DNA from 2 places in the Alkalimonas mucilaginosa genome. Region 1 is predicted to be linked to the other one. Evidence: riboswitches for the same ligand, from Rfam matches in the RefSeq annotation. Region 1 holds a riboswitch; the other holds the start of a gene.
The links. A riboswitch is a leader RNA that binds a small molecule or an ion and turns the genes downstream of it on or off. The one in region 1 is predicted to bind thiamine pyrophosphate.

Region 1 (14,566 bases):
GAGCTACTTCGGCCTGCATCCGGTTGAGCTGGGTGATCAGGCCCTCTTGTTCGAAGCGCCTGGCTTTATGAACATGGGCATCCAGAGTCTGCAGAGCTTGCTCCCGAACCTGCACCACCTGTTGCATCATCTGGCTGGAAAAGTACAGATCAAATAATCGTTTTAGCAACTGCAGTTGCAGCAAACGTTGTTCCGCTTCGGCTTCGGTAACCCTGGCGGCAACTTGTTGCTGAGCCGCATTGGTTCGGCCACCGGTGTACAGAGGCCAAAGCAGATTCATCTGGCTACGAATACCACTGCGAAACACATCGAGTTCGGCTGGCTGGTTGATCACCGGAATATCGAAAGTCACTTCTTTTTCATAGGCAATACCGGCAATGGTGATGCTCAGCTGTGGCAGGTTCAGGCTGTTCAGTGCTCGCTGCTGGGCTTGCCAGGCATCGACATCAGCTTGCTGCGCCAGCAAAGTTCGGTTCGATGCCAGTCGCTGCTCAGCATCAGGCAGGCTGAGCGTTGTTGCCCGTAATGTGCTGTCTGGCATCAGTAAAAGCAGCATGGCTGTCAGGCCTGCCAATGAAGAACGGAAGTGCATAGAAATCCTCGTTAGAGTAAATGCTCTACTTTATTCTAAGCAAGTTCACCTGTGGCTGCAACTTATTGCCACGGTGAGCCTTATTTGGTACCAAATAATTTGTCGCCGGCATCGCCAAGCCCCGGCAAAATGTAGCCATGCTCGTTAAGTTTTTCATCGACGGCTGCGGTGTAAAGCTCGATATCCGGATGTGCCTTCGATAAGGCACTGATGCCTTCCGGCGCTGCCACCAGCACCAGAGCTTTGATATGCTTGCAGCCTTGTTGTTTTAACAGATCAACGGTTGCAATCATTGAGCCACCGGTGGCCAGCATTGGATCCACTACGATGGCCAAACGGTGCTCCATATCCGGTGCCAGCTTTTGGAAATAAGGAACAGGTTGCAGGCTGTGCTCATCCCGGTAAATACCAACCACACTAATGCGGGCGCTGGGTAAGTGCTCCAGTACACCGTCCATCATCCCTAAACCTGCCCGTAAAATAGGCACTACAGTGACTTTCTTGCCTTGAATTTGCCGGATTGGAATGGTGCCGCACCAGCCTTCAATACTACAGTCTTCCAGTGGTAAATCGGTGGTGGCTTCGTAAGTAAGTAAACTGCCAACTTCTCTGGCAAGTTCGCGAAAGGCTTTGGTGCTGATATCGGCTGAACGCAATAAGCCCATTTTATGCTGCACCAGCGGGTGTTTAACTTCCGTTAGCTTCATTTGTTATCCTTGTTAAAACACAGTTTTAAGCATAGCACATCGAAAGCCTGGCTTTGATGCCCCAGCAATTGCAACCACTCTGAGTTTAAGTTATTTTGAGCTGTCTTTGAATAAAAGGAAAAAAACGATGTTAAAGAAATCAATTCTGCTGGCGGCGATGTTGTGCTGTTTTCCATTAAAAGCGGATCCGGCCTATGAATTGCTGGATGTGATGGGAGGCCAGGAGCAAGTGCTTCAGATGCAGCAACAACTGGTGCAAATGATGGCAGGGTCAAACCCAGTGCTGGCACAGTACGAGCCGGTATTGCTGGAATGGAGCCGGACCTACATGAGCTGGGACGAAATGAAAGTGCCGATGGCCGCGCTTTATAAAAAGCATTTCAGTGAAGCGGAGTTAAAAGAGCTGGTTCAGTTCTACAAGTCCCCGGTAGGTGCCAAAAGTGTTGAGCTAATGCCGCAGCTGTTTTCCGAAGGTGCGCAAATCGGCATGGCGTTGGCAGAAAAGTATCAGCCGCAATTACTGCAGATGTTGGAAGCTGCAGGATTGGATATCGGCAATTAGTTTCTTAAGTCATCGGGGCGCTTGATTGCGCCCCGACTTCAAACTGGCAGTTGTTATCTTCCTAAATAAGGTTCCCAGTCTTTAAGCACCGGAGCCATCCCCAGTTGTTGCAGATGCTGCCGGTATAAAGCCGGACTACGGCTATCGTCGATGCTAAATTGTTCCAGTGCTTCAGGATCCACTGCATACCCACCGGGGCGGGTGCTGGAGCCGGCACTGCTGCTGGTAATGGCAATGGGTACCAGTTGATCGCGCAGCTCAGCCCGTTCACGGGTGGATAAGCTGATCTCTAGACTGGGAGACAGCAGGCGGAAGGCACAGACTAGTTGCACCAAATGCTTGTCGCTCAGTGGATAGGGGACTTCGATACCACCGCTGCAAGGCCGGATCCTCGGTACCGACAGTGAATAACGGCTTTGCCAGTACTGTTGTTGCAAATACAACAAGTGCATGGCCAAAAAGCTGGCATCGGTGCGCCAGTCTGCCAGGCCAAATAATACGCCTAAACCGATTTTATCAATACCGGCTTTGCCCAGCCGATCCGGGCAACCGAGCCGCCAGCTCATATCGGACTTTTGGCCTTTTAAGTGGTAACGCTGATAGGCGCTTTGTTGATAGGTTTCCTGATACACCATCACCGCATCGACACCAAGCTGACGTAACTCCAGGTAGTGGGCTTCGGATAAGGGTTGCACTTCCAGCATCAGACTACTGAAGTGACGGCGGATCAAAGGTAGCATCTGCCGGAAGTAGGGCATGCCCACTTTGCGTTCATGCTCACCGGTGACTATCAGTACCTGATCGATGCCGGATTGACGCAATGCCAGGCATTCTTTTTCGATTTCTTCGGCAGTGAGTACCCGGCGTTTGACTTTCTGGCTCATGGAAAAGCCGCAGTAACTGCATTCATTGGCACAGAGGTTGGATAGATACAAAGGGGCAAACAGCTGCTGAGTTCGCCCAAAGCGCTGGCGGGTTCGTTGTTGTGCTTTGGCTGCCAGTTCAGGCAGCAGCGGCTCGGCAGCCGGCGATATCAGAGCCTGGAAGTCTTGCAGGGTAAGTCGGGTTTTACCGAGCGCTTGTTTCACCTGGGCCAGTGAATAGCTTCGGCTTTGAAGCAACTGGTGCTCCCAGCTTTGCTGCTGCCACAGTTCATAGAACCCCTGGGTCATAGCGTCTCCAAAAAGTGGGTCAGTGGGCTGGAAGCATGCGCCTGCGAAGAGGTAGCTGCCAAACCGCTGCGCCGGGCATGAACTCCGGCCTGGCATGCCAGCCGGAAGCCTGTTGCCATAGCAACAGGATCGGCCGCACTGGCAATGGCAGTATTGACCAGCACAGCACTGGCACCCAGCTCCAACGCCTGACAGGCATGGGAGGGAGCCCCAAGGCCTGCATCAATAATGACCGGTACCGTCGCCTGCTCTATAATGATCTCCAGCATTGCCAGGGTCTGTAGGCCCTGATTGGAGCCTATCGGTGCACCCAACGGCATTACGGCAGCACAGCCAGCTTCTTCCAGTCGTTTGCACAGTACCGGATCGGCCGGGCAATAAGGCAGTACCACAAAACCACGTTTTACCAGCTCGTGCGCAGCCTGCAGGGTTTCAATCGGATCCGGCAGCAAATAGCGCGGATCCGGATGGATCTCGAGTTTCAGCCAGTGGGTGCCAAGCGCCTCGCGGGCCAGCTCTGCGGCAAAGATGGCTTCGCTGGCTGTTTTAGCACCGGAAGTATTGGGCAGCAGCCGAACGCCCAGCTGTTGCAAGGGCGTCAGGATATCGTCGCTTTGGTGTTGTAAATCCAACCGCTTCATTGCCAGGGTCACCAGCTCAGTGCCTGATGCTGTGACTGCAGCCATTAATTGTGCCGCACTGGCAAACTTGCCAGTACCAAGCAGCAGAGGGCTTTCTAACTGAACGCCTGCCAGATTGAGCATTTTAACCTCCGGTGACGATTTGAAAAGCCGCGACCTGATCGTCCGGCTGTAAAGTAGTGCGAGCCCACTCCCGTTTACTGATCACGGTCTGATTAATGGCCAGTGCCAGCCCATTCGGGTTAAGTTGCAGCTGCTCAACCAGCTGTTGCAAAGTACAGGGTTCAGCAAGTTGCTGTGGTTGTTGATTAACGGTGATACGCATAATGCTGCTCCCATAACTTATTAAAAAAGCGCAAGCGTTGAGCTGGTTGCGTCGCTTTGGTAATAGCACTGACCATGGCAATACCATGCACTTTGCTGGCGCAGGTTTGTGCAAAGCTGTGCTGATCGATGCCGCCAATCGCCACCGTCGGAGTACCGGCACAGAGCGGTACTGACAGAGCCAACCTTTTGAGCCCTTGGGGCTGCGATGGCATCTGCTTGGTTTGGGTGGGGAACACATGGCCCAATGCAACATAGGAAGGGCGTAATTGCAGGGCTCTGGCCAGTTCAAAGGGGCCGTGGCTGGAAATACCCAACCGAAGGCCAGCTTGCTGGATCGCTGTTAAATCGGCCAGAGCCAAATCTTCCTGGCCTAAATGCACGCCGTAAGCGCCAAGTTCAATGGCCAATTGCCAGTGGTCATTGATAAAAAGCCGTACCTGATATCTGCGGCATAGCATCACGGCTTCGGCAATCTGAGCATGCAAATCAGCAGGGCTGCCTTGTTTCAGCCGTAATTGAATGCAGCCAGGTTGCTCCGGTAACAGTTGCTGCAGCAGGGCGATGGAGTCGACCACCGGGTAGACGCCCAGCGGCTCACTGATGCCGGCAAAAGGTGCTGTTGGTGTTTTTGGCCAGTTGGCACCGCTAATTCGTGGCAGATACTGCTGACTTGTTGGCCAGCCCGGATGCGCCAGAGAGCCTGGGCCTGCCCCTGTTGCATAGCCCTGCTCCAGTGCCGCCTGCAGGTAGGCCCGAGCCAACACCAGTGCATCTTCCAGCGGATAACCATGCGCCAGCAGGGCAGTTAGGGCACTGGACAGAGTGCAACCGGTGCCATGTTGATGCGGCGTCTGCAACCGTTCACAGGCAAGAGCAACCAGCTTGTCTTGCTGATAAAGCAGGTCTGTGACATCCCGGATCTGGCTGATATGGCCACCTTTTACCAGTACAGCTGAAGCGCCAAGCGCCTGCAGCAATGCCACCTGCTCATCAATAGCCTGGGTCGGTCGGCCACTGAGTAAGCCAAGCTCCGGCAGGTTGGGGGTGAGCACATCAATGTGAGGCAGCAAGGCACGCCAGGCATCCAGCAGCGCTTCACTGTGCCAGTGTTGGCCACTGCTGCTGCCAAGTACAGGATCGGCCACCACCAGTGCCTGATGTTGCTGTTTGTACTGCTGCAGCCAGTCGGCCAGCTGCCAAATCATTTCAGCTGTTGGCAGCAAACCTATTTTAATCGCTCGCGCTGGTAAGTCACTTTTCAAGGCGTCCAACTGAGCTTGGAACAGCTTATTTGAAACAGGCTCCAGCGCCTGCACACCAAGCGAGTTCTGCGCTGTGATGGCGGTGATTGCGGTGCAGGCATGACAGCCAAGGTCCTGCAAGGTCAGCACATCGGCCTGAATACCTGCGCCCCCCCCGGAGTCTGAAGCAGCAATGCTCCAGACCAGGGGTTTCGCCGGCTGCAGTGCTGCTACCGGCTGAGGACTGGCTAACGAAGTATTAGCTGCTTGCATCGGCCAACTCCGTGGTGCTGCTTTGACTTGCGGACTCTTCTGCGATTTGTTGATTCAGTCGCATTGAGCAGAACTTAGGACCGCACATTGAGCAAAATTCTTCGCTGTCCGCTCCTTCGTGCCCCAGTGTTTCATCGTGGTAGGCTTTGGCCGTGAAGGGATCCAGTGCCAGGTTGTATTGATCGACCCAGCGAAATTCGTAACGGGCCTTGGATAGGGCATTATCCCGCAGTTGCGCCGCCGGGTGGCCCTTGGCCAAGTCAGCGGCATGGGCAGCAATGGTGTAGGCAATTAAGCCTTGCTTGACGTCTTCTTTGTTCGGCAAGCCCAGGTGTTCTTTGGGGGTGACATAACAGAGCATGGCGCAGCCATACCAGCCAATCATCGCAGCACCGATGCCGGAGGTGATGTGATCGTAGCCCGGGGCTATGTCGGTAGTCAGTGGCCCTAAGGTGTAAAAAGGCGCTTCATGGCAGTGCTTGAGCTGCTCGGTCATGTTTTCTTCAATCAGTTGCATCGGCACATGGCCCGGACCTTCAATCATTACCTGCACATCGTAGCGCCAGGCGATTTTTGTCAGCTCACCCAGGGTGCGAAGCTCGGCAAACTGGGCTTCATCGTTGGCATCGGCAATGCTGCCAGGGCGCAGGCCATCGCCAAGTGATAACGAAATATCGTAGGCCGCGCACAGCTGACAGATTTCTTCGAAGTGCTCGTACAAAAAACTTTGCCGGTTAAAGATGCGGCACCACTGCGCCATGATGGCGCCACCGCGCGAGACGATGCCTGTCACCCGGTTGGCGGTTAGCCCAACGTACTCCTGCAGAACACCGGCATGAATGGTGAAGTAATCCACCCCTTGTTCGGCTTGCTCCAGCAGGGTGTCTTTAAACACCTGCCAGCTTAGTTGACTGACATCGCCTTTGACTTTTTCCAACGCCTGATAAATCGGCACTGTGCCAATGGGCACCGGGCTGTTGCGCAAAATCCAGTCGCGGGTTTGGTGAATGCGCCGGCCGGTGGAGAGATCCATCACGGTATCGGCGCCCCAGCGGGTGGCCCAGACCAGTTTTTCCACTTCCTCTTCAATGCTGGAGGTGACCGAGGAGTTGCCGATGTTGGCGTTGACTTTCACTTTGAAGTTGCGGCCAATGATCATCGGCTCGGCTTCCGGATGGTTGATATTGGCCGGAATAATAGCCCGACCAGCAGCTACTTCTTCCCGGACAAATTCGGCGGTAATCACCTTGGGCGTGCGGGCGCCAAAACTGTTGCCGCTGTGCCGGCGCATGCCATCATCCTGCGCTTGTTCTGAGCGGCCCATGTTCTCGCGCAAGGCAATAAACTCCATCTCCGGCGTGATAATACCGGCTCTGGCGTAGTGCAGTTGTGTCACTGTTTTACCGGCTTTAGCGCGCATTGGCTGGTGCGAAAATTCGGTGTGCCATTCATCCAGCGCGATTTCCTGGTAAGGTGGCAGCGGGGAGGCTTCCACATCTGCACGCGCTGTGATCCACGCCAGCCTTAGCTTTGGCAGGCCCTTTAGCACATCGAGTTTTTGTTCCGGATCGCCATAAGGACCGGAACTGTCGTACACATTCAGTGGCGGGTTATCGCTTAAACTGCCGTCTTTGTGTTTGGTCGGATGCAGTTGGATAGAACGGACCGGCACCTGGATATCCGGGCGCTCGCCCTGTAAATACCGCCGTACTGAGTTGGGAAAGGTTTCGCCCTGCAGCTGACGAATATAAGCCTGGGCGCGGGCGCGTTGTTCGCGTTTGGATACTGGGGTTGAATTCTCTGACATAGCAAGCTCCTGGGTTCCGATATCGGTTGAGGTTGCTTGTCTGGAGTGGGTGAACAAAGGTGGGGCAGCAGGCTGAGATACAGCCAGATACACCAGGCGCTGCAGCAGGGATCCCAACAAGCAGGATGGTGCAGCGCATCTTGTTCCCTTCGCAGGTATTAGCCTGAATCAGGTTCCACGGATCTCGCATCAGCGATCTCAGCTCCTTTGGTTGTAATACAACCAGTGGAGCACTCCGACAAGTTGGCTTCAGTATACGGACTTCATAATCGAAAGCAAGAGCCGCTCGTGCTCAGAGCTGCTCGGCATAATGGTACAGCGCTTTCAGGATACGCATTGCCCGCTCATCGTGTTGATGTTGCTGCGCCGCCAGCTCCAGTTGCTGATGAAAAGCCTCCAGTGTCAGTGGCGGATCATCCAGCCCATCGGTTAAGCGATCCACGCAATACTGTTGCCATTTGAGCATGTCCTGTTCATTCAAACTAGCGGGGTAGTTACGTGCCCGGTAGCGAAACAGCAGTTGATTCAAACGTTCGTCACTAAAAACTGGCGTCTGCACTTCCAACTGCTGCGGGCTGAGCTGGTGCAACGCCATCATTTTTTGCTTATCGCCATCGGCCAAAAATCCCTGATAGAGCTGATAATCCGGGTTGGTTTCTACTGGGAATGCTTCGGCTTGGGCAAACACCTGCTGTGCTTGTTGCTGCACCTCCGGGTTGGCCAGCAACCAATTTAAATGTGCCCGGCATTTGCTGCGATCAATACCCAGAGCATCGGCCCGCTGTTCCGATAAGGTTTTCGCCGGTGCCAGCACCGGGCATTTGTTCAGGTGAATTAGTTTCAGGCCCAGCCGCTCTTCGCCTTCGGCTAAATCAGCGCTTTTGGTATAAAGCTTCTCGCGCAATTGGTCGATATCAAGCGCCAGTAAAGGCGTTGGGTCGGCCTGCAGGTTCCAGGCAATCAGTGCATTCTTGTTGGTTGGATGAAACGCCAATGGCACCACCCAACTGACACAGCCCTGACTGGCCGGGAATTTACCGGACACATGCACCAAAGGGGTTTGATTGGCCAGATTGATGTATTTGCTAAGGGCCTGTTTTTTTCGGTGCTCAAACAAGAACTGAAACAAACGCGGCTGTTTGTCACGCACAAGTTTTGCCAGCGCTATGGTGGCATAGACGTCGGACAGCGCATCGTGCGCCTGTTCATGGGCCAGCTGATTGGCTTTGGCCAAGTCTTCCAGTTTAAAGCTGGGCGTACCGTCGTCTTTTAACGGCCACTCAATACCCTCCGGGCGAAGTGCATAACAGGCCCGCACCACATCCAGCAAATCCCAGCGGCTGTTGCCCTGTTGCCACTCACGGCCATAAGGCTCATAAAAATTGCGGTACAGACTGTGACGGGTCACTTCATCATCAAAGCGAATGCTGTTGTAACCAAGCACGCAGCTATCCGGCTCACTGAAACGTTCCAGGATTTTACCGATAAACTCGGTTTCCGGCAGTCCGCGTTGTTGGCAAAGCTGCGGGGTCAGGCCGGTGATCAGGGCTGCTTGTGGGTGCGGCAGGTAGTCGGGAGCCAACTGACAGTACCAGACATCCGGTTTACCAACAATGTTGAGCTGGTCATCGGTACGAATACCGGCAAACTGGGCCGGGCGGTCACGTTTTGGATCGGCGCCCCAGGTTTCAAAATCGTAGAAGTAAAAAGACATAAACAGTACGGACTCTTGGCTGGCGAATTTTTCCTGCTGCTAGTGTAACAGCTCGATAGAGCGATAGACAAAAGCGGATGCAAGGCAGGACCTGTTTTTTGCTGCTTGACCCGAGCGCCAGACTGCGCCAGTATGGCAAAAATACTGCGCATTAAAGTTACGCATAACCTACTCGGGCTGGTCGTTACGCCAGCTGTGGCAGGCTTTGCAGAGGATAGCCAATGACCGCCAGTAGACGGATTGAATGGATCGACTCCTTGCAATCGGTACCAGCCGATAGCTGGAATGCTTTGTTTGCAACCGATTACCCTTTTACCCGGTTTGATTTTTTGCAGGCGCTGGAAAGTGGCGGCAGTGTTGGGCCTGGTACTGGCTGGCAGGCCAGTCATCTGACCATCTGGCAAGGCGAGCAATTGATCGCGGCCGTGCCGGCCTATCTGAAGCAACACTCCTATGGCGAATACCTGTTTGATTGGGCCATTGTTGAAGCCTATCAGCGCTATGGCCTGGACTTTTTCCCCAAGCTGGTGCTGGCCATTCCTTTTACCCCGGCCGAAGGACCGCGTTTTGGTGTGTTAGCGGGTGAAGATGAGGCCGAGCTGATGACGCTGATGCTGGATGCCTTGCAGCAGCGCATGAAAAAACAGCGCCTGAGCAGTATTCAGTGTTTGTACCCCAATGAAGCGCAGCGCGAGCACCTAACGGCTGCCGGCTACTGGCCACGGCAGGATGTGCAGTTTGAATGGCGCAATTATGGTTACGCGTTTTTTGATGATTTTCTGGCAAGTTTAAGCTCACGCAAGCGCAAACAAATTCGTAAGGAGCGTCAGCGGGTGCAAGACGCCGGTGTTGCTCTTAGTGTGGTGCATGGCTGCGATGCCGATGCGGCGCTCTGGCAGCAATTGTATCACTTTTATCAACGCACCTACTTAAAGCGCTCTGGCCATGCCGGTTATCTGACCGAAGCTACCTTTCACGAATGGGGCCAGCAACTGGCCGATAGCATCGTGATTTTTGCCGCCTACCAGCAGCAGCAACTGATAGCCGCTTCCTTGTGCTTCCGCTCAGCGGACACCCTGTATGGCCGTTACTGGGGCTGTGAAGCCGAATGGGACTTTCTGCATTTTGAAGCCTGCTACTATGCCGGCATTGCCTATTGCATCGAGCAGGGTTTACAGCGCTTTGATGCCGGTGCTCAGGGTGAACACAAGCTGCAACGCGGCTTTGAGCCGGTTACGCGTTATGGTTGCTATCACTTTCGGGATAGCCCGCTAAAAGATGCGATAGGCCGCTATTTTGAAGGCGAAGAGGATATGCTGGCACTTTATCAACGCCAGGCGCAGGCGCGTTTACCATTTCGCCAGCCGGCACACTCAGAGCCTTTGTCTTAACGCTGAAAGTGCAGCAAGCGGTTATTGGCCGGCATCGCATGATCGGCTTGCAACACAAAACCGGCCTGAGCGGCCAATGCAAGCACGGCTTCCTGATCACGAATGCCCATGACAGGGTCGCGTAGTCGCAGGCTTTGATCAAAAGCCTGATTGCTGGCACTGGTAAATTGGCCCTGGTAATTAAAGGGGCCATAAATGCAGAGGCTGGCAGCTGGCAGGCAGAACTCATCCAGCCGGGCAAACAACCGCTGCACCACAGCCCAGCTCATAATGTGCAGCGTATTGGCACTAAAGATCGCATCCACTTTGGCATAAGGCCAGCTGTTTTCCCGAATATCCAGTGCAACTGCCAAAGGCAGATTAGGACGTTTCACCTGCTGCAAGCGCCGATTCAGATCCGGTAAATAGGCCGGTTGATCGCTGCACTGCCAATGCAAGTGCGGCAGCTCATGGGCAAAGTATTCGGCGTGTTGCCCGGTACCACTGCCAATCTCCAACACCTGCTGGCGATGGGCAAAGGCATGGCGCAGGATCTGTAGAATAGGCCCCTTGTTGTTTTCACAGGCCTGTGAAAAGGGTAAAGCTGTTTGCATAACGCACTCGCTATCGATTACCAGAGTCATAGCATAACGGAAAGCTGCAGTACGATGAAGTGATCGAACTGCGATTCTGAGCGTAACGCTATGATGAAACAATAACTTAAATACCATGGTGTGGTGATGGTCCGACAATCTCCTTACACAAAGTTACAGCAATGCAGTGGCTTGCTGGTTATTCTGCTGATTACTTTTTTGGCCGCAGCGCTGGGAAGCCTGGGCTCTATCAATGCGCCAGCGTTTTACCTGCAACTGGAGCTGCCGAGCTGGGCACCACCCGGCTGGTTATTTGGTCCTGTCTGGACGGTGCTGTACACCCTGATGGCGCTGGCTGCCTGGCTGGTTTGGCGCAGTGACCGTATCGCCATCACGGGCAGAGCATTGCAGTTGTATGGTATTCAACTGGCGCTGAATGCGCTCTGGAGCTGGCTGTTTTTTGCCTGGTACCTGGGAGCAGCAGCACTGGCTGAGATTGTATTGCTTTGGCTGGCGATCCTGCTCACTCTGCTATGGTTTAAACGGCACAGCAATCTGGCGGCTCTGCTTTTGGTACCCTATTTGTGTTGGGTAAGTTTTGCAACGGTACTTACCTGGAGCATCTGGCAATTCAACCCGACTGTGCTGTAACGAGAGGCGTTTATGAGATACCGCTACACCCTTTGCACTACCTTCATCGCTGTGAGCTTGTTTTGGCAGCCATCTGCCAATGCTGATAACGAGACTGTCCGGCCTGAGCCGCGAGGTTTTATTTACGGAGTTGGCGTTGGAGTTAATCAGGAGCTGTATCAGGATTACCGCAGGCGGACAGTACCTATACCGGTGGTTGGCTACCGGGGCGAGCGCTTATCGGTGTATGGTCCTTTTATCAGTTATGAGTTGCTGCAGCAGGACGGTTTGACACTAACGGCGCGGCTGGCCCCACGCTTTGCCGGTACCGATGCTTCAAAAAGCCCGGTCTTTGAAGGCATGCAAAAACGCAAAACCTCAATGGATGCGGGTGTTGGCCTGCGGTATGACTGGCAGAATATCCGGCTGGAAACATCCTGGCTGCACGATGTGCTTGGTAACTCCGATGGCTATGAAGTGCGCAATCGCATTGGTTACCAGCATCGCTTTGGCCCGGTTTTTGTTGAGCCGCATCTCAGTTTGGATTACAGCAACGCCCGGCTGGTGAATTATTACTATGGCGTCCGGCCGGAGGAAGTTACCAGCAACCGGCCGGCTTACCATGCGGGCAGTGCCTGGAACCCCGGGGCCGGTGTGTCGGTAGCCACTCCCATTTTTTGGGGAGGCATGACCCGGTTAGGTCTGGATCATCGCTGGTACGATGATGCGATAGCCGACAGCCCATTGACGGATCGGCGCCGCGGTTTTCAGTTGTTTTTTAGTTTCAGCCGCTTCTTTTAATGATTGTGTTGCTGTTTTGCTTGGCTGACAGACAAAAAAAAGCGCCGGCAAGCGGCGCTAAAAATGTCAGCAGACAAGGTTGGTGTCTGGGTGTTACAAGGAACAAAGCCATGGTAGCGCTTTGGTGCATGCAAGAAGTTGATCTACCGCAAATCAGTTGCCGACAACCGCACAAATTTGTCAGCCTGGGCCAGATAGGTTACAAGTAAAGCACAAGATCCCATTTCAACAGGACATCCAAGATGCGCAAGACATTGTTAGCCGCTGTAACTACCGGATTAGTTGCCACAGTTGCAGTCGGGGCAGAATCTCCGATTGGTTTAGTGATCCACGGTGGGGCCGGCACCATAGAGCGGGCGAACTTATCGCCCGAGCAGGAACAAGCCTATCATGACGGCCTGCGACTGGCGCTGGAGCAGGGCTATGCTATTTTGCAAGCCGGCGGCTCCAGCCTGGATGCTGCCATCAAGGCGGTCACTATTTTAGAAGACAATCCGTTATTCAATGCTGGCAAAGGGGCTGTCTATACCTGGGATGAACGCCACGAACTGGATGCGTCCATTATGGATGGGGCTACCTTGAATGCCGGTGCGGTGGCTGGGGTCAGTACCGTTAAGAACCCTATTTTGCTGGCGCACAAGGTGATGACGGAGTCGGTGCATGTGATGTTATCCGGCGCCGGTGCCGAACAGTTTGCTGCAGAGAAGGGCCTGGAGCAGGTCGATAACAGTTACTTTAACACTGAATTTCGCCATGAAGCGCTCAAGCGCATGAAAGCGGCTGAGGGCGCTGTGCCGCACCAGGCTAACGTGGTGCGTGATCCGAACTGGCAAATGGGCACGGTTGGCGCTGTGGCTATTGATCGCCAGGGCAATCTGGCCGCGGCGACCTCGACCGGTGGCATGACCGGCAAACGTTATGGCCGGATCGGCGACTCGCCCATTATTGGTGCTGGCAACTACGCCGACAACAGCAGCTGCGCCGTTTCTGCCACCGGTCATGGTGAGTACTTTATTCGTTATCAAGTCGCTTCCGATATCTGTGCCCGGGTGAAGTATCAGGGCGTTTCGGCTAAAACCGCAGCTGATGCGGTAATTCAGGATGTATTGCTGCCAGTCGGTGGCACCGGTGGTGTTATTGTGGTGGATGCCAAAGGAGAGCTTAGCTGGTCTTTTAATACCCCCGGCATGTACCGCGGCAAGATTGGCAGCAATCAACCGGCCTTGACGGCTATTTTTGCCGACGAGTAACTGGCTAAAAAGTCAGCAGTCAGTGGTTTTTTGCTGACTAAAATCCGGCAGTTTTGCCAGTTTCAGCTAGGCTTAAAGCAAGCAATATGTCTTCAGGAGGAAACATGGACTTACTGAAAGTAGGCGATTACATGAACAACCATCCGGTAACCTTTACCGCAGATATGACGGTGGAGCTGGCAGCCGATCGGCTCACCATCAGCAATCAGACCGGTGGCCCTGTGGTGGACGAACACAATAAAGTGATTGGCTTTTTATCCGAGCAGGATTGCTTGGCTTTGATGCTAAAATCCACCTACCACGACCAGCAGGTGGCGCATGTGCGCGATATTATGCAAACCGAGGTGTTGTCGGTAAAAGCGTACGATGGCATCATCGATTTGGCGCAAACCATGCTAAAGCTAAAACCCAAGTTGTATCCGGTGGTGGACGACAACAACCAGTTGCTTGGGATCATCAGCCGCAGCCATGTGCTGGCCGCCATCGATAAGGAAATGAATTCCCATTATCGCAAAGCCGTTTGATTGCAGCGCTTTGCGCTTCTTGCTAGCATAACGCCCTTATTCTGCTGAGGGCGTTTTTTTGTCTGAACCCAAGTCCATACCGAATCCACAGTCGCTCCACGAGTTGCAGCGACAGCTTCGTTTCGCCATGCAAAGAGATCAGTTCCGTTTGCAAAAGCGCCTGCATGGCCTGAAAAAAATCAGCGATGAGGCAAAGCGTAATAAAGCTCTCGCCACGATAGCACAGGATCTTGAGCGCTCGGTTGCCCTGCGCCAGCAACGAGCCAGCCAGGCCTTGCAACTGAACTATCCGGCCGAGCTGCCGGTGGTGGCAAAAAAAGACGACATCAAAGCGGCCATTGCTAAGCACCAGTTGGTGGTGA
Region 2 (14,566 bases), on a different contig from region 1:
CCATTCGTGCGGCTGAAGCCGAGTTGTTATTTCCGGCGGAGTTTCGTTAATGCCTGAATTGCCTGAAGTAGAAGTCTCCTGTCTTGGTATTCGCCCCCATTTAGCTGGTCAACTGTTGCAGCGGGTGGTGGTACGTCAGCGTCAGCTGCGCTGGCCGATACCGGATGATGTATTGGCACTAAAGGATGAACCCATCCTGGGTGTGACACGCCGTGCTAAGTATTTGCTGATTGAACTGCCACAAGGCAGTATCTTGCTGCATCTTGGTATGTCCGGGCACTTGAAAGTGCTGCCGCAAAGCACGGTCGCCGGTAAGCATGATCATGTTGACTTTGTGCTCGGCAGTGGTCAGTTGCTGCGACTCAATGATACCCGGCGTTTTGGTGCTGTGCTGTGGCAAGCCAAGGATGAACCGCACCCAATGCTGCAGGCACTTGGCCCAGAACCGCTGACCGAGCTCTTTGATGCACAGCTGCTGTGGCAGCAGGCACAAAAGCGCAGCAGCGCCATCAAGCTGGTGCTGATGGACAACAAAGTGGTGGTTGGGGTGGGCAATATCTACGCCAATGAAGCCTTGTTCAAAGCGGGTATTTTGCCAAGCCGTCCGGCTAAGTCTTTGTCTATACACGAATGCGAGCGTCTGGTGCAGGAGGTTAAGCAAACCCTGGCACAAGCCATTGCGCAGGGCGGCACTACGCTGCGTGATTTTAGCCAGTCCGATGGCAAGCCTGGCTACTTTAAACAGGAGTTGTTGGTGTATGGCCGGGGCGGCCTGCCGTGTTTGCGTTGTGGCGCAGAGTTAGCGGAGATCCGGTTAGGACAACGCAGTACGGTGTTTTGCCAAAGTTGTCAGAGCTGACTTAAAAACGACGCTTGGCCATAGCGCGAAACTGCCAGCTATCCAGCCCTGGCTCGCTACGCAGCGGTTTGGCCAAATCCAGATGCACCATGGTACCGCGGCTGGAGTATTTGGAGAGCAGTCGAACACCTCCCCCAACGCCAAACAGCAGTTGATCGCTGGCTTCACTGCTTTGCCAGGGATCGTCCCAGGCCCGGCCTGCATCGACAAAGCCGGCAAAACCAACATCAAACAACCGTAAAATAGACCAGGGTGTGTAGTAACGGTATTCGCCGCTGGCTACCCAAAGCTTTTGGCCACGTTGAAAATAAAGCGGATAGGCCCGCATGCCATTATCACCGCCCAATTGATGCAGTTCATCCCGATACATTTCCCGGCCAAGCTCCAGATGAAAGCGAGCTGCCAGGCTGCTTTGGTCGGTCAGGTGGTGCACCACTAACCAGTGACTGCTAAGCTCGCGACGGGAAGGCTCATCACTTTGCCATTGCTGCTTGAAGTGATGTTCTGTCAGCAGCCAGCTGCCAGGTTTGATGGTCCAGTTTTTCTCCAGCCGACTGCTTAGTTGCCAGCCATTGGCATCAGCACCCAGCCAATCGGTGAGGCGTGCCAGCTGCAGCGTCCATTGCCAGCCAAAATTAATGTCTTCGGTCCGGTTGAACTGATTGATTTGATACAGCTTTTGGTAATCGGACTGCAGCCATTGATACTCCAGCCAGAGCGCGGATAAATCCCGATCAAGCGGTAAGCCATTCTGGGTATCCAGATTGCTGGCAAATTGCTGCTCATGCAGCCGAAGTCCCAGCAGCAGCCGTTGTGCGCTGTAGGTGCTGGCATACAAGCTAAAACCAAGATAGCTTTGTAGCCAGTTCCGTTTGCTGTCGTAGCGGTTGCTTTCTTCTCCTCGCTGGTATTCCCGTAGTTCTTCTTTGTGTTTTTCCAGCTCAAAGCCCATGGCCCAGGGGGAGCTGATACGATAAAAGGGGCGTTCAACCGCTAACAAATAGCTTTCGCCATCGGAATTATCTGCGTACTGCAGCGCGCTGCTCCAATGGCTGCCAAACATATTGGGGGAAGCGAAGCTTAGCAAATAGCCGGTTCGCTCACTGTCTTTGGCGTAATCGAGCTGCAACTGATTACCGGTACCCAGCAGATTATCCTCGGCAATACCGATGGAGTATTGGGAGACTCCGCCTTCGTGTTTGAAATCAATTTTTGGTAATAAGGACCAGTTGTCCCAGCTTTCAACCAGCACATCCACCTGATGCGATTCGCTGCAGTAATGGCTGATACTGACTTTGGCTTCACGTAGATAGCGCCGGCTTCGCAATAAGCGCTCGGTCTCTTCAAGCTCGGCCAGGCTAAGTTTATCGCCCTCAGCAAATAATAAGTCCTGTTGCAGCGTATCTTCCCGGGTGATGATGTGGCTGTAGTTGGCAAAGCGATGCAGCCAGAAGGTGCCCGGCTCGTTCAGATCGAACACATTGCTGGCATCAAAATCAATGGAGCGGATACGAATATCGCCCCGCTCGGGCAATGCATCGGTATTTTCCAGCAGTTGGCAGTCACTGGCCTGCAACGCAGTGCTAAGCAGGCAAGCACCGCCAAGCAGCATCAAGCCACGCATGCTGGCGCCTTTACAGACTTAGGGGCTGATATCGGCATCGTCGCCTGCTTTCTCTGTTTTGGCCGAAACAATAGTGATAGGAAAAGGCGCGCTTTCACTACCGGCATACAAGGAGCGGTGTGGGAATGGAATTTCAATACCGGCGGCATCAAATGCATTTTTTACCTCTTCCTGCAGGCTGTTGCGCAAATCGCGAAAGTTTTCCCGCTTGGTCCAGACTGAGAATTGAATATCCAGGCTGGAATCGCCAAAGCCATTGAAGACAAATAAGGGCGATGGTTCGTCCAGACACAGTGGATTGGCATCTGCCACTGTCATCAACAGCTCTCGAACCTGTTTGATACTTTCTTTATAGGCGACACCCAGCTGTAAATCAAAGCGCCGGATGGGAAAGCGGGTCAGATTGGTCATCTGGGTCTTTATCAAGCTCTCATTCGGGATCCGGACAAACAGATTATCAAAGGTGCGCAGTTTGACCGAGAGTAAATCGATGGACAGTACTTCGCCGGTGGTTTCGCCTACCTTGATCACATCTCCCAGCTGAAATGGCTTTTCGCCGATCAAAAATAAACCGCTAATCAGGTTTGATGCCGAGGTTTGCGAGGCAAAGCCAATGGCCACTGTTAGCACGCCAGCTGCTCCCAGCAAGACCCCTAAGCTAAAGCCGAGCTCTTTTAGCACCGAGGCCAGAAACAGCGACAGCACCAGCCAGTACACCAGGCGCTTTAACAACACCTGATGATGAGGGGACATGCCTTTACTAAGCCGAACGGTGACTCTGGCCAGCAGGTGCGCTACCAATAAGCCACTGAAAAAAAGTAAGGAGGCGCGCAGAAAAGTCGCGACATGATGGTGTTCCAGCAATTGCAAAAAAGTTTCCATAACAAGCTCCGCTTAGTCGCTGAATATACCGGCAAAGGCACGCACCAGGGCATTTTTTTCTGCCTGCTGCCTTGGTTCGGTCACACGTTGCGCAGCGGTAATACCTACAGGTAGTTTACGCTCGATTTTGAGTTTAGCCAGTAGTTGATCGGCCTGGTGTACCAGCGTCACGGCTTCTGTCCAGAGCGTATGATCGCTGCGGGCAAATACCGACAGCAGAGGCACGGGTAAACTCACTTTATCAATACTTAAAATGGCCTTGCTCTGATTGCTGATGGTCAGGGGGGTGACGGCCCGGTGCGGGCGAAGTGGTACTTCGTCCAGACTATGGCGGGCATGGGTTTTGGCGGCATAGCAGAGCTCCCCTACCCGGGTGGACGGTCCAAACCAGGTATCGGACAAACGCAGTATGGGCCATTCTTGCAGTAGGGTATCGTTGCCGAGCAATAAACGCAGGCAAAGAGGCGTGCTGATGTAAAAGTCGATGCTCTCCCCTGGCGGGATTAAGACCGGCTGTCGGGTTTTCACCACCACGGGCCTGTCCATCAGGCAAGGCTGTAGCCGAAAATCCAGCGGTGCTTTTTGAAACACGTAGCGTTGCACGGTCAGGCTTTCAGGACATGCTTCGATCGGCTCCTGCAACACACGGTGCAGGGGTTCATCATCGCTGTGGCGTTGGTGGCTCACCAGCCACTCACCGGCTGTGCGCTCCAAATACAATGAAAAGGGGCCTATGGCGATATGCCAGCAACCTTGTTCGGTCAGGCGGCGTGATTGCCACCAGTCCGCCAGCGGTTGGGCGTCGGATGCCTGCAACTCTGTCTGTGCCATCGCCATCTCCTTGTGAACGTTTTCCTATCTTAGCAAGGTGCCGGTAGAAAAAGAATAGGTTGCTCAACAACTTCAGCCCTTTGGTGGTTGTGCTGGCGCGGGATAGGCACTAAAATACAGAGGTATGAATTAACCTTGTGCGGAGCACATTCCAGCTATGGACGTACCCAGTTGCAGGCCTAGCCTGATGACATATCCAAATTTTCATCGCACCTGTCTGGTAAGCTGATTCTGCCCACTGGCAACCCCTTACCAGATCATACCAATGACGCTGTAAGGGGGCATCATGGAACTGCCGGTTCTGATAAATACCATTCGTCTGGCGCTGGAGTCAGACGCCTTGTACGAGCTGCGCGAGCAGTTTGAAGACATTCACCCGGCTGACCTGGCCGCTGCCTTCAGTGAATTTGAACCTCAGTCGGTCTGGGAGCTGTTATCGACCTTGCCACGGGCTGAGCAGGCGGAAGTCTTTGGTTACTTGCCTCCGGAAACGCAGGTCACGCTGGCAATCTCGATCAGCCGGCGCAAACTCTCGCCTATTATCCGGCAGATGTCATCGGATGAACGGGCTGATTTATTCAATCGCTTAACCGAAGAGCAGCAGGAAACCTTACTGCCTGCTCTAGCGCAGGCCGAGCGCGAGGATCTGCGCTTGCTGTCGTCGTACGAAGAAGGCACGGCCGGGGCGGTGATGACCTCCGATTATGCCTCGCTTGCCCCTGATCTGACGGTGCGGGAAGCCATTGAGGTACTGCGTAAAGAAGCGCCGGATAAAGAAACCATTTATCAGTCCTATGTGGTGGATAAAGAGCGCCGTTTAATTGGGGTCATTTCATTAAAAGAGCTGATCCTGGCCCCTGTGGGCATGCAAATTCACGAGCTGATGACCTACGAGCCGATTTTTGGCCAGGTCGATATGCCGCAGGAAGAAGTCTCAGTGCTGATTTCAAAGTACGACTTGCTGGCCCTGCCAATCGTGAATCACGACATGCAATTGGTTGGTATCGTCACCTACGACGATGCGATGGATGTGGCGGCCGAAGAAGCCACCGAAGATTTCCACAAAACCGCCACCATCGGTAAGCTGGATAGCAGCGTGAAAGATGCGGCCATCAACCTGCTTTACCGTAAGCGGGTCGGTTGGCTGGTGCTGCTGGTATTTGGTAATCTGTTTTCAGGAGAAGGGATCGCTTACTTTGAAGAAACCATCGCCAATTATATGGTGTTGTTGTTCTTTTTGCCGCTGTTGATTGCCAGTAGCGGTAACGCCGGTGCCCAGTCTGGTACGCTTATGGTGCGGGCGCTCGCCACTGGTGATGTGGCATTAAAAGACTGGGGCAAAATGTTGGGGCGGGAAATCATTGTTTCTACCCTATTAGGGGTGACTATGGCGGTAGCCGTCGCTGCAATCGGTTGGTGGCGTGGTGGCTACGATATTGCCTTGGTGGTGGCCGCCACCATGACCTTAGTGGTCATTGCTGGCAGCCTGGTAGGGATGTCGCTGCCCTTTCTGCTTAGCCGTTTTAAAATGGACCCGGCTACAGCCAGCGGCCCATTGATTACCTCGATTGCCGATGTCGCTGGTGTGATGATTTATTTCTCCATCGCTACCTGGTATCTGGGACTGTAGCGAGCCTATTCGCTTCGTAGCAGCAAAGGGATCACGGCCGGGTCGCCATCGTGCGGTGCCGGCTTAAGCCCTAAAATCTCTGTCATCACTTGGTACAAATCCACCATTCGAACTTGTTCTATTCGGGTTTGCGTTCTAAAGCTGGGGCCATGAGCGATGAGCAGGGCTTGCATCGCCGGTTCTTCATTGTCGTAGCCATGACTGCCGCGTGGCTCACGGTAGGTAGGGGCCTTGATCATATCGGGCAGCCAACTGCGTCGTACCAGGATCCAGTCAATCTCGGCCAGTACATGCAAGGGAGCAATGCGGCGATGGTTTTGAAAATGAAAACGCTCCGGCATCTCCGATTTACGCAGCAAGCGGGCCTGCGGTGGCAGGTTTGCTTTCAGTTGCTGGTAAATCACCTCTTTTTGCCCGTCTTTTGGAAATATACTCACCAACTCGCGGGAATAGCGTACATAGTGAGCCAACTCCGGGTCTAAGGCCTGATCAATGACAATATGCCGGGTTTGATCCACTTCAGCCATGCCGTGATCCGAGGTGATGAGCAAATCCACCTGCTCAAGCAGCCCCAGTTCGGTCAGTCCAGCCACCAGATAGCCAATTTCTGCATCAATGTCCTGCATGGCCTGACGTACCTGATTGGAGTTGGGACCATGCATATGGCCCATAGAGTCGACATCGCTAAAGTACAGCGTGATGATGCGCGGTCGCTCGGCAACTGGTAATTGCAGCCACTCTAATACGGTCTCTACCCGCTGTCGGTTGGAAACATCACCATCGTAGGGGAACCAGTAGCTTGGACGTACCCCTTTAATTGCGGCCTCAGAGCCAGGGAAAAAGTAGGTGGCGGCTACCTGGCCTTGTTGTTCAGCGGTGACCCAAATCGGCTCACCGCCCCACCAGCGGGCGTTACCGACTTCCTCTTTATCGCTCATGGTAAAGCGGGCATCAAATTCAGGATCGTACATGCCATTATCAATCACGCCATGATTCTCAGGGTGCAGGCCTGTCACCAGCGAGTAATGGTTTGGAAAGGTTTTACTGGGAAACACCGGCTGCAGCGCATCCGCCACCAGGCCTGCCTGGGCCAGCGCATTCAGATGCGGGCTGGGGTAACGCTGCAGATAGCTGGGATGGGCGCCATCGATAGAGATCAAGATAATGGTGGGAGCTAGCCCATTAGCCTGGTCGGTGGCGGGGATGCTGCTACAGGCACTTACAAAGAGCAGTGCGATTAGTGATAAAAAGTAGTTTTTCAAAACAATATCCAATGGGTGTGCCAGGTTTCACCCTGGCAAAAAAACCAGTTGGATTGATTTTAGTCGGGCTGTATGAAAGTTGTAAGACAAAAGCGCTGAGTTGTCAGAAGTGACAGATTGTTCACCATTTGAAAAGTATACACAGCTGGCCTATTTTCCGTGGCCAGCTGATTTACTAACTAATTGTATGAAAGCCTGGATTTTATCAGTGAATAGTATCTCGGGTTATTCTTGCGTAAGTCACGTTCTATCCACTCTTTGGTATCCTCTGTCACGACTGCTCCCCTGTCGATTAACATTTGCGTGTAATTAATAGATCGGTTTAGTTCAATTGAGCGTGTAAGCACTTCTTTAACGACATCAAAGTCATCTGAAAAAAGTAAACTGTCTTTAGTCAAGAGATATTCAAATACAGCTGGCCCTTTGCGATTATGTAATGAAGCGACAAGTGCATTGCTTCCAATGGAAGTTGTTTGGGACAAATCGACCCCATAATTATCCAGTTGACGAAATTCCTCTACACTTAAATACGTTGCAAGTGAGGAAATATGAGTGCCATTGAGCTGATGGCCTCTATTTAATATATCAACGATAACATTAAATGGCGCTTTGTTGTGTATTCCAGTGAGGATCTCAATAGCTGCATATGCTGCACCTTCTTCACTTACCACATGGTCTAATTCAATTAAGAAATTTTCCCAATCTGTATTTTTATCGTCTGGATAAAGGCTAATGCTTCCAAACGTCTTAGTGATTTGACTTACTCGGGCTTCAGCATTAAAGTCGTGAAAATTATACCGCTCAAGTAGCTCGTCAAGCTCTTCGGCGGTCATATTTTTGAAATCTATGTGTTCCAATCCATCTTTTAAAGGCTTATGCTTTTGGTTATCATTTGCTCCTGCCGAAGCGTCACCATGCCCATTTGAACTATTTGCTGAGTTGACTGCTTTTTGAGTACACTCTTCACAAATACTTATTAGTTCTTGGGATCGAATTTTATCGTCGTACCTGGAAAATGGGTGCGAAGAGAAATACATCCATAAAATCAGACAAATAAGTGGTAGCGTAATCAAATGAAAAATAAACGAAATGAATGTTTCATAGTGTTTATGTTGATCTGTTAAGCTTTCTTTCCATTCACCGGCTAGATTAAGCAATAAAGCCACCAGGAAGACGAATGAGAAAGATACACAAAATGTAAAAACTGCATTTGCAGCTATTCCACCCAAGTGTGATAATCCAAATCGCAACAGCAGCAGCACGGCTTCTAATATAGAGAGGAAAAAGCCAATCAGAACCCCATTGCCAATAGCGTCCGCTAAATTGAGCTTAAATCCTGTTAGTTTTTTACCTGAAACACGTTCGATTAAACGAATAACAAATGAATCTTTTTTATCTTTGAAGCTAGGAAATAATTTAGAAACTCTAGCCATTTTCCCCTCCGGCTTGATTTAGATGCATATCCTGCGATGCTTAATCACAGGTTGCCAAAGCTGCATTGTACTCTGCTTGTAAACGATTCCTAGCCGAACTTGAAAGCATTTGTAGTCCTTGGTCCATTACAATCCTGTAAGCACCTCCCATAGCAGAACCAGCACGATAGCCATAAACCTGTGATAAGTATACTGTCAGGGTCATCGCTTCTAAGTTAAGATAGCTTCTCCAAGCTCCTTCCGCTTCTGACAGTTGCACAATAGAATCAATCATATGTTGTTGTGTCTCTGTTCGGGTATACCCATTACCGCAGACCTTTTCTGGGGTAGGAGATGAGTCACCATGATCGCCGTCATCATCACCACATAGAGATATGTTGGTACACTCATCGTCCTCGTCATACCAATCATCATCATCCCAATCATCCCAATCCCAATCCCCTGGTGGTGTGCCGATTACACCAATTCGCTCCCAATCATCCTCCTCCTCATCTTCTTCTTCATTCCTGGCTGCAGATGCAGTATTTAACACAAGTCTAAACTCCAGCAAATTAAGAGGCTCGTTGAGTTGCAGATAGGAATTATCATTTGGTTTATGCTCCAAATTTAGCATTAATAATGGAAGGCAAAAAACGATCTTACTAAGTCGCTTCATTGGAATAACCCTTAATAAACAAAGTTAATAGCTTGGCTGTTTGGTGCGTGTTCAGTTTTGCAAGGTAGCATGTTTTTTGTGTTTATCAAGTTAAACTTTAGTTTCACTGCCACTAGCAACTCTTAGCAGGATTGCCAGCTGGTGCGAAAATCGTTACACTGCCGGCCTACCAGGGGGTGTGCTCTATTTGTACAGAGTGCTGAGATGCTTAATGGCGAACCCTAAGAACCTGATCCGGATCATGCCGGCGGAGGGATGGTGTTACTGACTCCTTTTGCGCGGATGATCCCTTTACCGGAGACCACCATGCGCTGTCGTTATTCCGTTGTTGCTGCCTGTATCCTTGCCTCCTTTGGTGGTGTTGCTGAAGAATTCATTGAACGCCTGGAAGTGCAGGGTGATTTTCGGCGTTTATCGGTACAAAACATTGCCGGCAGCATTGCGGTGCTCTCAACCGACGATATGCAGCGTAGCTCGGCGCAACATCTTGATGACGTACTGAATCAGTTAGCCAATGTGAACTTTGCTGCTGGCGCATCACGCGGCCGCTTTGTGCAAATGCGCGGCATCGGCGAGCGCAGCGAGTTTATTGATGTGATCAACCCGTCGGTTGGTGTGCTGATTGATGGCATTGATTACTCTGGCCTGGGCATCAGCAGCATCGCTCATGCCGAGCAACTGGAAGTGTTTCGTGGCCCGGAGGCCACCCGCTTTGGAACCAATGCCATGGCAGGCATGCTAAACCTGACTTCGAAACAGCCGGATTTTCGCCGCGATGGCGCGGTCAGTGCTACTTTGGCCAATTACAACAGCTGGCAGCTAAGCGGTATGGTCAGCGATGCCATCAGCGAGCAGCTGGCCTTTAGCCTGACGCTGGACAAACAAGTCTCAGATGGCTTTATCGAAAATACCTATTTAAACCGCAAAGATACCAACGACATCGATGAGCTGACTGCCCGCGGCCGGCTGTTGTATCGCCACAGCGACCAGCTGCAGTGGCAACTGATTGCCCACGTCATAGAGCAGAACAATGGCTACGATGCGTTTTCGCTTGATAGAAACCGTACCACCTTATCGGATGAACCCGGCAAAGATAAGCTCAGCAGCAAGGCGCTGGCGCTGCGCTCGGATTACAACGGTTTAAGCGGAGTGGATCTGATGTGGCAGCTAAGCTGGTTATCAGCCGATTCGGATTACAGTTTTGATGAAGACTGGTCTTTCGTGGGGATTCGTCCGGGGTGGGAATACTCTTATTTTGACCGTTATCTGCGTTCCCGCGAGCAGTGGACGCTGGATTACCGTCTGGTATCGGATGATGAAGGGCGTATTGGCGAGCACACCGACTGGGTGCTGGGGTTCTATGCCAGCGGCCGTGAGCTGGATTTGCAGCGTTTGCGCCGGGCCGGCTCTGAATTCCGTCAGTTCGACAGCAGTTTGTACCGCGATAATTTGGCACTCTATGGTGAAACCAGCACTGCGTTATCTGAGCAAGTCACTCTGATTGTGGGTGGTCGTGTCGAGCGGTATAAAGATGAGTACACAGATAGTGGTGAGCTAGGCATTAAACAACAGCATACCATGTGGGGTGGCAAGCTCAGCCTGAACTTCCAGGCCAGTGAGCAGGCGATGATCTATACCTTGTTGTCACGTGGCTACAAGGTGGGAGGGGTGAACGGTGAGGCCCTGTCCCGTGCTGGTGATGATGGCTTTTCGTCCTTGCTGCAGCAGGCAACATTCGAGCCGGAAACTCTGGTGAACGCCGAGTTTGGTGTGAAAGGGGCGGCTATTGATGGCAGTCTGGTTACCCGGGTGGCAGCTTTTCATATGTGGCGGGATGCTATGCAGGTGAAAGGTTGGCTGAACCCGGACCTGGGCCCGGAGTTTGCCGGTTTTATCGACAATGCTGGTCGTGGCCGCAACTACGGTATTGAGATGGAAAACCGCATTGTGCTGCATCCAAGCTTTACCCTGCATGTCAATGCAGGGCTATTGAAATCTAAGCTGGGCCCTTATGTGACGCAAAGTGGTCTGGATATGACCGGGCGGGATCAGGCGCATGCGCCGCGCTTTACTTATCAGCTGGCAGGTGACTGGTTCCTGAGTGAGCAACTAACACTGCAGGCCAGTGTGCAGGGCAAAAGCGGCTTCTATTACTCCGATGGCCACAATGCCCGCTCGACCAGCTCAGAGCTGGTGAATCTTCGCCTGACCTATCAGCTGGAGCAGTGGCAGTTTGCACTTTGGTCGCGCAATGCCTTGGATAAAGATCAGGCGGTCCGTGGTTTTTACTTTGGCAATGATCCACGTGATGAATACGCCCCCCATACCTATGAGCAATGGGGGGAGCCGCGCCGCTTTGGTGTGACTGCCAGTTATCAATTTTAACAGCACTCTCAGGAGGTAATGATGCAACTGTCGGTTGAAATCAGCAAGTACCCACTGGCCGATGAGTACATTGGCCCCATCAAGGCTTTTATTGCTGAGCTGCAGCAAGAGCCTCAGCTGCATATAATCACCAACACCATGAGTACCCAGTTGTTTGGTGACTACGATGTGGTGATGGCGGCATTGCAGCGCTGCATGAAATGGTCGTTTGAGCGGTACGGTAAACTGGTATTTGTCTGCAAGTTTATTCCCGGTGATCTGCGACCATGACGGCGGCTTTGCAGCAATTCTGGCAAGAGTGGCAGTTGCTAACCAGCCTGGAGCTGGTCGCCATGTTGCTGGCGCTGGCTTATTTGCTGCTGGCGATGCGCCATAGTTTATGGTGCTGGCCCGCGGCCTTAGCCAGCACGCTTATCTACACTTATGTAATGTGGCAACATCAGCTGTATTCAGAAACCTTGCTGCAGCTCTACTATGCCGCTATGGCGGTATACGGATTGGTGCACTGGCAACAGTTGCAGCAACAACTGCAGCAGCCTGAAACCGTGAAGCCAGTGATTGAATGGCGTTTAAAGCAGCACCTTGGCTGGATAGGCATGGCCGCTGGCACTGGCCTGGTGCTGGGCTATTATATGGCCAATCATACAGCGGCTGACTTTGCCTGGCTGGATGCCCAGACTACTACCTTTAGCATTATGACCACGGTACTGGTGGTGCGCAAAGTGTTATCGAACTGGCTGTACTGGGTGGTGATTGATGCGGTTTGCATCTATGTTTATTTTCAGAAAGGCCTGTACTTCACTACCGGCCTCTTTGTACTCTACACCTTCTTGGCAGTGATAGGATACCTGGCATGGCGCAGCCATTACCGGCAACAACAACATACCAGCGGGCAGGTGCTGCAGCCGGCCTGAGCGAAGATGAAGCGGAGCAGCGTATTCGTCAGCTATGTCTGCATCTGGAGTTTTTTGCCAGTCATCCACCTTTGGCCATGAGACCTCTGTCGCAGGGCAGCACCAATTTAAGTTACTGGGTACAAACCATTCGCGGTGAATACGTGGTGCGGCATTATTCACCGGATGTAACCGGAGTCTGTCGTCAGCAGGAGTTGCGGTGTCAGCATGCTGCTGCAGTGGCTGAGCTGGCGCCAGCGCCCTTGTGTCTGAATAACCATCAGCAAGTGCTTATTTCCGAGTTTTTACCGGCGGGGCAGCCTTTGCAATTGACTTCCGTCCGAATCGATGCGATGGCATCTCAGCTGGTGCGTTTGCACCGGTTGCAAGTTCAAACGCCTTTATTGCATCCAGGACGCTATTTGCAAGAGCTAAAGTCTCATGCTTCGGGCCCCTGGCTGGAAGCACAGGCTACAGTCTTCAAACAATTAGTGGCGGTGGTGCTTGCTTTTGAACAGATGCCGCAGGATCAGGTATTGTGTCATCTGGATTTGCATGCCGGTAACTTGCTGTGGCAAGAGGGGCGGATCTGGTTGCTGGACTTTGAGTATGCTCAGTTAGCCGACAGCAGTCTGGATTTGGCTTCGCTGCTGGAAAACTTCCCGCTACCCTCTGAGCAGAGTCAGCAGTTACTGACCAGGTATTATCAGCAGCGTAATGTTGGTATTCATCCAGCTCTGTTGCGGAAAAAGCTGGCTGCGGCCAGGGTATTGTATCAGGGGTTTTGCTGGCTTTGGTACCTGGCTTTGCCAGAAGGCAGACTGCAAGCACAGTCTCATCTGCAACGGCTGCAGCAGGTGCTGCAGCTCTGGCAGGCTGAGAGCAAGTTAAAGACCACCTAACCGTTCGGCCAGTATTTTGTATCGCTCTACATCTTCCTTTTTAAACAAGGGTTTACCTTGTTCGTCTTTATCCGTTGTCACCAGCAGGTTTTCCCGCGCCAGTCGTTCTACCCGAATACCCTGAACGCCAAGATACTCCGCTACTTCATCCACGGTCATCAGTGCCATGATGGTTTCCTTTTGTTGGCTTCATTGCCTTTTCTGAACTAGTTAATTGTTTAGGCTTAAGTAAAGCGCAAAATTTGTGATTTGTGAATCAAAATTTTTCCGTTGGGTTGAAACACCTCGTTACACCTTGCCATAAACCTGGCCGTAGCTTTAAACGAAATGTCATGGTAATTTTCGCAGGTTAACAAAAGGATAAGAAAGGAAAAAGAATGAAGTTATTAACATTGTTCATGGGAATGCAGCTCGGGCTTAGCGCCCAGGCCCTGGCAAATACACCGCCACAGCCCCCGATAGCAGAGGTACGACCTTATACCGTCAGTTCGGCACATGGTGAACGACAGGATCCGTATTATTGGTTGCGCGATGACAGTCGGAGTAATCCTGAAGTGATTGCCTATCTGGAGGCAGAGAATAGCTATTATCAGGCCTATCAGGAGCCTTACAGTGCGTTGGTGGAGGAGTTGACTGCTGAGCTTATTGGCCGGATCCAGCAGGATGACAGCACTGTGCCGTATGTGATAGGAGATTATCTGTACAGCAGTCGTGTGGAAGCTGGTAAAGAATATGCTATCTATGTCCGAACCCCAGTTGCTGGTGGTGAGGAAGAGATTATCCTGGATGTGAACACCTTGGCAGCAGGCCATGCGTATTTTCAGGTTGCTAACTGGTCCGTTAGCCCGGATCAGAACAAGCTGGCCTATTTGGAAGATACCAGTGGCCGTCGCCAGTATCAGCTGCGTGTGAAAGATCTGACCACCGGGGCCTTGCTGCCGGACACCATGACTGGCCTGTCTTCTTCGTTGGCCTGGAGTGCTGACAGTCAGCATCTCTTTGTGGTGGAAAATGATCCTGTCACGCTGCTAAGTACCAAGGTCTATCGCCATCAACTGGGCTCTGCACCAGAGCAACGGGCGCTGGTGTATCAGGAGCAGGATAACAGTTTCTACATGGGGGTTGGCAACACCCGTGATCGTAACTTTGTGGTGATCGGGGTAAGCAGTACGGTTTCCGACGAAGTACGGGTGCTGGATGCCAGGCAACC

Region 2: linked by a shared signal. The riboswitch ahead of QWF21_RS06430 (TonB-dependent receptor) and the one ahead of thiC (phosphomethylpyrimidine synthase ThiC) in region 1 are both predicted to bind thiamine pyrophosphate.

The regions. Positions count from the first base shown of each region.
Region 1 is NZ_JAUGZK010000014.1:22,048-36,613, reverse strand. Features, by position in the region: gene QWF21_RS15220 (TolC family protein) at 1-592, opposite strand, end outside; gene upp (uracil phosphoribosyltransferase) at 673-1,299, opposite strand; gene QWF21_RS15210 (DUF2059 domain-containing protein) at 1,427-1,861, shown strand; gene thiH (2-iminoacetate synthase ThiH) at 1,915-3,033, opposite strand; gene QWF21_RS15200 (thiazole synthase) at 3,030-3,797, opposite strand; gene thiS (sulfur carrier protein ThiS) at 3,799-3,999, opposite strand; gene thiE (thiamine phosphate synthase) at 3,983-5,515, opposite strand; gene thiC (phosphomethylpyrimidine synthase ThiC) at 5,502-7,322, opposite strand; TPP riboswitch at 7,450-7,570, opposite strand; gene sbcB (exodeoxyribonuclease I) at 7,615-9,036, opposite strand; gene QWF21_RS15175 (GNAT family N-acetyltransferase) at 9,258-10,427, shown strand; gene QWF21_RS15170 (DUF938 domain-containing protein) at 10,424-11,020, opposite strand; gene QWF21_RS15165 (TspO/MBR family protein) at 11,147-11,650, shown strand; gene QWF21_RS15160 (MipA/OmpV family protein) at 11,663-12,430, shown strand; gene QWF21_RS15155 (isoaspartyl peptidase/L-asparaginase family protein) at 12,673-13,680, shown strand; gene QWF21_RS15150 (CBS domain-containing protein) at 13,785-14,204, shown strand; gene hrpA (ATP-dependent RNA helicase HrpA) at 14,263-14,566, shown strand, end outside.
Region 2 is NZ_JAUGZK010000004.1:20,362-34,927, forward strand. Features, by position in the region: gene QWF21_RS06385 (hypothetical protein) at 1-50, shown strand, start outside; gene mutM (bifunctional DNA-formamidopyrimidine glycosylase/DNA-(apurinic or apyrimidinic site) lyase) at 50-859, shown strand; gene QWF21_RS06395 (BamA/TamA family outer membrane protein) at 861-2,483, opposite strand; gene QWF21_RS06400 (mechanosensitive ion channel family protein) at 2,502-3,365, opposite strand; gene QWF21_RS06405 (hypothetical protein) at 3,378-4,196, opposite strand; gene mgtE (magnesium transporter) at 4,483-5,826, shown strand; gene QWF21_RS06415 (alkaline phosphatase family protein) at 5,832-7,088, opposite strand; gene QWF21_RS06420 (hypothetical protein) at 7,268-8,521, opposite strand; gene QWF21_RS06425 (hypothetical protein) at 8,562-9,176, opposite strand; TPP riboswitch at 9,339-9,449, shown strand; gene QWF21_RS06430 (TonB-dependent receptor) at 9,432-11,561, shown strand; gene QWF21_RS06435 (hypothetical protein) at 11,583-11,831, shown strand; gene pnuC (nicotinamide riboside transporter PnuC) at 11,828-12,475, shown strand; gene QWF21_RS06445 (phosphotransferase) at 12,415-13,356, shown strand; gene QWF21_RS06450 (helix-turn-helix domain-containing protein) at 13,342-13,524, opposite strand; gene QWF21_RS06455 (S9 family peptidase) at 13,734-14,566, shown strand, end outside.